One region of the Planococcus versutus genome, then DNA from elsewhere that is predicted to be linked to it. Evidence: riboswitches for the same ligand, from Rfam matches in the RefSeq annotation. Region 1 holds a riboswitch; the other holds the start of a gene.

Region 1 (3,213 bases):
AAATACAGTTTATGGAGGCTAAATGATGAACGCAGTAGAAAAAGTACAACATTCGATCAAAACTGCATTTGCAGAAGCAATTGAAAAAGCAGAGTTAACAACAGAAACTGTGGAAGTGCAATTAGAATCACCTAGAGACAAAACAAATGGGGATTACGCGACCAATATTGCCATGCAATTAACGCGGTTGGCTAAAAAAGCACCTCGTGCAATCGCAGAAGCTATCGTAGCGAACCTGGATAAAGATATGGCAAACATTGAGACGGTAGAAATCGCAGGACCTGGATTTATCAACATCACGATCAAAAAAGATTATTTACAAACTGTCATCAAAACAGTACTTGAACAAAAAGCTGAATATGGCCGTTCCACTGCTGGCGCCGGCGAACGCATTCAAGTAGAGTTCGTATCGGCTAATCCCACTGGCGACTTACACCTAGGTCATGCTCGTGGATCTTCAGTCGGTGATTCTTTATGCAACGTATTGGATTTTGCAGGATATAATGTATCACGTGAATATTACATCAATGATGCTGGCAATCAAATCAATAATTTGGCGTTGTCGATTGAAGCACGTTATTTTGAAGCACTGGGTAAAGGCGACAGCATGCCAGAAAATGGCTATCGCGGACAAGACATTAAAGACATCGCGCAAGCATTAGTGCAAGAGCATGGTGACAAATTTAGCGACATGACACACGAAGCGCGTTTTGAAGCGTTCCGTCAACATGGCTTAAAAGTAGAGCTTGCTAAATTGCAACAAGATTTAGCTGATTTTCGTGTTGAATTTGACGAGTGGTATCCAGAATCAGCTCTTTACAAAAATGGCAAAATTGACGAAGCATTGGCTAAATTGCGCGCAAATGGTCACGTATTCGAAGAAGAAGGTGCAACTTGGTTCCGCTCAACAACATTCGGTGACGACAAAGACCGTGTATTAATTAAAAACGACGGTACGTATACGTATTTAATGCCGGATATTGCGTACCATGAAGATAAGTTGCAGCGTGGATTCAATAAGCTAATCAATGTATGGGGAGCTGATCATCACGGGTATATTCCGCGCATGAAAGCAGCAATAGAAGCGCTTGGCTATGACCGTGATACGCTTGAAGTGAGCGTTATTCAAATGGTGCAATTGTACAAAGACGGCGAAAAAATGAAAATGAGTAAACGTACCGGTAAAGCTGTAACCATGCGTGAGCTAGTAGAATTAGTTGGCTTGGATGCTGTGCGTTATTTCTTCGCAATGCGTTCAGGGGATTCCCATATGGATTTTGATTTGGACTTGGCTGTTTCACAGTCAAACGAAAATCCGGTGTATTACTCCCAATATGCGCATGCTCGTATTAGTTCGATTTTACGTCAAGCAGAAGAACAAGGCTTGTTGGCATCAGAAGAGCACTTGAATTTATTGACTTCGGAAAAAGAAATTGATGTCTTGAAGAAAATCGGTGATTTTCCGCAAGTGATTGCAGATGCTGCTAAACAGCGTGCACCTCACCGTATTACGACGTACATTCATGAATTGGCGTCCCATTTCCACAGCTTCTATAACGCCAATAAAGTATTGGATGCGACAAATGTGGAAATGACAAGTGCGCGTTTAGCGTTAATCACAGCTGTAAAAACAACTTTAGCCAATGCATTAAAAACAGTGGGCGTCAAAGCTCCTGAAAAAATGTAAGCGAAAACCGATCATTTGCGTGTATAATGAAACCCAGAAACAAAACTTAATAGCGATTCATAAAGGTGCTTATGTCTAAGAACATGAGTTAAAAGGGAAGCCGGTTCCATTCCGGCGCGGTCCCGCCACTGTATGTGAGAGGAATTTGCAACATGCCACTGAAGCAACGCTTTGGGAAGGTGCAAAAAACCCGTGATCACAAGCCAGGAGACCTGCCTTTATGACAACAAACCCATATGCCTGCGAGGAAAGGCTGGATGCGCATGCTTTTTTATGGCGTCCTTTTAATCTCTCGCAGAATGTTGCGGGGGATTTTTCTTATTCTGATGACAGGAACAATTGAACGCATTTGTTAGTGCATAAAAATGACAACTAAAGGGGATTATATGTATGAAAAAGTTTTGGAAGTTTGGCGCAACAGCAGGAGTAGCAGCCATTATACTGGCAGGGTGCGGGGAGACAACAACACCTGAAAAAGATATTGAAACACCAGCAGAACCACCGACAGAAGTAGCAGAAGTTGAATTTCCAGTAACATTGGTAGACGCCGTTGGCGATGAAATTGTCATTGAAGAAGAACCTGAAGCAATCGTTTCAATGATTCCGTCGAATACAGAAATTGCTTACGAACTTGGATTAGATGAGAAAATTGTAGGGGTCTCGGATTTTGATAATTATCCAGAAGCAACAGCAGACGTTGAAAAAATTGGTGGGCAAGAATTTAATGTGGAAAAAATTATTAGTCTTCAACCAGACTTAGTACTCGCACATGAATCAGGACTGGGTGTGGGCGATGCTGGGTTGCAACAATTGCGTGATGCAGGTCTTGAAGTGTTTGTTGTTCAAAACGCAGAGAGCTTTGATGAAGTATATGATTCCATTTCAACTATCGCACAAGCGACAGGTGCAATGGAAGAAGCAGAAAAAATTGTATCCGAAATGGAAGTACAAGTAGCTGAAATTGAAAAACTAGCAGCAACGATTGAAGAACCAAAAACTGTCTTTTTGGAAGTCGGCAGTCAGCCGGACATCTTCACGACAGGAAGCGGCACATTCATGGATGAAATGCTATCAATAATCAATGCTAAAAACGTAGCTGGCGATTTGGAAGGCTGGATCAGCATGGACCCAGAAGCAATCGTTGCAGCTAATCCAGACGTGATCATCACGACTGAAGGCGGGTATGTTGAAGATGCAGTGGGTCAAATTAAAACACGTGGCGGCTTTGCAGAAGTAACAGCTGTGAAAGAAGACGCTATCTATAGTCTAGACTCGGACATGCTCACTCGTTCAGGTCCACGATTAACAGCCGGATTGATGGAAATGGCGCAGGCAGTTTACCCTGATGTTTTCAATGAGTAAAAACGTTATAGCTTACGGGGTTTCTCTACTAACTTTAGTAGCAACAATTTTATTAGGAGTAACGGTTGGAACGGTATCGATATCACCATCCGTGTTGTGGAATCCTGCCTCCGATGAAGCGGCAGCCAATATTTTATGGAATATCCGTATGCCGCGTGTAATTT
Region 2 (3,213 bases), 1.1 Mb from region 1:
GGTAAAACAGTCGCTGAAGTGTAGTGGCTGTTTTTGTGTGACGGCGCTTGTCGGATCTACACGGGCGCTTACGCTTTTGAGTGTCCAGCTTCAGCGCCCAGGTCCTCGAGTCGCTTCAGCTTTACCACAATGGCTGAAAAACGCCATTGCCGGTAAAGCTTCCAGCGCTTGTCGGACCTACACGGGCGCTTGTGCTTTTGAGTGTCCAGCTTCAGCGCCTAGGTCCTCGAGTCGCTTCAGCTTTACCACAATGGCTGAAAAACGCCATTGCCGGTAAAGCTTCCAGCGCTTGTCGGACCTACACGGGCGCTTACGCTTTTCTTAAACCCAACAAAAGCTTTGAAATTGAGTTAAAATAGAAGAAGAGGTTTGGGTTTGATTAAATTGTTTTACTACATAGGAGTCATTAGATTGGATCAACATTATTATTAGGAGGCCATTCATGAATAGTTTCATTGTTATGCAAGGAGAGACGTACCACGAAGAGCGAAATGCAGGACTTCTTTGGACACCGCAGATGGATAAATCGGGAATGGTGCCACATTCTTGGAACCGTATGCAAGAAGTTAAAAAAGGAGATATCGTTTTTCATTATGTGAAAGGATTTGTAGTGGCTATTAGTCGTGTTCAAGAAGATTGTACGAAAAGTATAATACCCAAAAAGTTCAACGAACATCAAGGTGAAGAAGCGGCGTTTATCAGTTATGTTGCTTACCGAGAATTGGAATACCCATTGCACGTAAAGAATTTCTTCCAAGAAATTGAACCGTTATTGCCAATGAAGTATTCAGCATTTCAAGAAGATGCAGGTGGCAACTCTGGTTATTTGTATCCGTGTAATGAAGAATTAGCGATAAAGTTGTTAGAATTGATAAGTTCATTAAATATTTTCACGCTCGAAGTCGAACAATTGGAATTATCAATGGAAGTCATCAAGAAAACCGGACATGATCCATTGCTTAGTTTAATTGCAGAAGCAGAGCTGGAAATCAAAACGAAGATGCGTCGGGGGAAAGCGCAATTTAGAGAAAGTTTATTGCCACTTTGGAATGGAGAATGTCCACTTTGCGGAATTGCGATTGGAGAAGTGCTAAGAGCAACACATGCCAAACCTTGGAAAGACAGTTCAACATCAGAGCGATTAGATCCCTATAATGGTGTGTTGCTATGTGCCAATCATTGTGCATTGTATTTGGCTGGATATATCGCATTTACTGGGGGAGGACGTCTCCATATCTCAAGCCAAATTCCCGAGGAAGATTACTCGATTTATCGGTTGAAAAAAAACTTAAAAATAACTGTATCACCAGAACATGCATCTTATTTAAGATGGCACAAACGAGTCGTATTTGCCGAACCGCGCAAAGTGAAACTACGAAAAAATGAAAACGGAATGATTTGAATGCATCTTTTGTCTTGTAGGATGTGCTACACTAAAACAAAGTGAATAATCATGCAGAAAAAAGGTGCTGATTCGTCAGCATAACAGGGAACTCGGTTACATTCCGAGGCTGTTTCCGCAACTGTAAGTGCGTATGAAATAAGAAAACACCACTGTTTAGATTGAACAGCTAAACGGGAAGGTTCTTAAAGTAAATCGATGCACAAGCCAGGAGACCTACCTTTTTTTGAACGTATTTTTACTCTTCGGAAGATAAGGGAATCATACGGCACGTCTCTATTTTTGACTGCTCGAGTATGTCTTTAAATAGTTATGCCGCCGTCCTCTTTTGAGGGCGGCTTTTTGCTGTTTGGAGAGCGTTCAATGCAGTGATTTTCACCAACTAAAAGTGAGGTGAGAAGATGAAAAAAGATATGCGGTTTCTTTGTTATCCATTTATGCGTGAATCTGCAGCAACTGTAGATTTTGAAATTCGAACCGACTCGTTAACTACACGGATTGGGGAAGCTTTGTCATTAACAAAGGATATTGAAGTGATTCAACGAGACTTGCAGATACTACAACCCATGGCGTATCATTTGAACGGCTCTGTTCGCGGGAAAGTGGCTATACAGGATGAAGATTTGCAAATGTTAAGTAATATGTATGATTATTATGTAAACTTCACAAGAGACAAAATTGGCAATTTTGTTTTGCCACAAGGAACGCATGCTGCTTGTGTTTTGCACGTCTGTCGCAGTGAAGCGAAAAAATCCGTTCGTGCTCTACATAAAGTAAGCGTAGAACGAGACGTGCCTGAAATTCTTTTCAATTATGCGCATCTGCTAGCCAATGTTTTGTTTACAATGGCTGTGTATGTTAATCAACATCATGGCGTGGAAGAAATTCCATTTGTCAGCAAGTCTTATCCAACGAGACCAAAAAAGAAAGAAGTGACCAAAAGCTAATGAAAATATCTTTATTTAAGTTCGCATCCATCGGTGTAATGGCATTAACTCTTAGTGCGTGTCAGTCTGACACAACAGAAAAATCAGAAACCGAAACTAAACCAAAAGAACAAACAAGTTATACAGTTACTGACGACTTAGACAATGCATTAACATTTGAAACAGTTCCTGCTACTGTGGTTTCTTTAATTCCAAGCAACACGGAAATATTGTATGAAATTGGAGCTGGTGATAAATTAATTGGCGCAACTGATTATGACACATATCCAGCTGAAGCTGCAGAAGTTGAACGAGTTTCTGACTCAGTTGTTTTTAATGCAGAGCGTATTATCGAATTAGATCCAGATGTCGTGATTGGTTATTCGACAGGTGCACCAACAGGTTATGAAGAATTAGAAGCTGCGGGTATTCAAGTGTTTGTTATTGAATCTGCCGAATCTTTTGAAGATGTTTATGGAGATATTGAACAAATTTCAACGGTTATGGGGCTTGAAGATAAAGGTGAAGAAGTAAACGACTCAATCAAAGAACAAATTGAAAAAGTACAAGAAAAAGTTGAATCGATCGATGCAACAAAACAACTATATTTTGAAATTAGTCCTTCTCCGGAACTTTATACGGCAGGAGAAAAAACTTTCCAACAAGAAATATTAAATCATGCAAATGTTGAAAACATTTTTGGTGATCTTGAAGGATGGCCGAAAATTTCTGAAGAAGAAGTAATTAAGCGCAATCCCAAAATCATTACAACAACGGTTTCGTATACAGACGATCCAATAGAAGAGATTAAAGCGCGTCAAGGGTGGAGCGACATCGAAGCTATTCAAAATGACCAAGTCTTTTTCTTAGATGCAGACATCACTT

Evidence for each region. A riboswitch is a leader RNA that binds a small molecule or an ion and turns the genes downstream of it on or off. The one in region 1 is predicted to bind cobalamin.
Region 2: another riboswitch for cobalamin. It lies ahead of I858_RS07845 (hypothetical protein); the one in region 1 lies ahead of I858_RS13545 (ABC transporter substrate-binding protein).

What each region holds. Positions count from the first base shown of each region.
Region 1 is NZ_CP016540.2:2,691,356-2,694,568, reverse strand. Features, by position in the region: gene I858_RS13555 (YwiB family protein) at 1-26, shown strand, start outside; gene argS (arginine--tRNA ligase) at 26-1,687, shown strand; cobalamin riboswitch at 1,734-1,921, shown strand; gene I858_RS13545 (ABC transporter substrate-binding protein) at 2,078-3,049, shown strand; gene I858_RS13540 (FecCD family ABC transporter permease) at 3,042-3,213, shown strand, end outside.
Region 2 is NZ_CP016540.2:1,541,769-1,544,981, forward strand. Features, by position in the region: gene I858_RS07840 (HNH endonuclease) at 443-1,402, shown strand; cobalamin riboswitch at 1,447-1,640, shown strand; gene I858_RS07845 (hypothetical protein) at 1,804-2,349, shown strand; gene I858_RS07850 (ABC transporter substrate-binding protein) at 2,349-3,213, shown strand, end outside.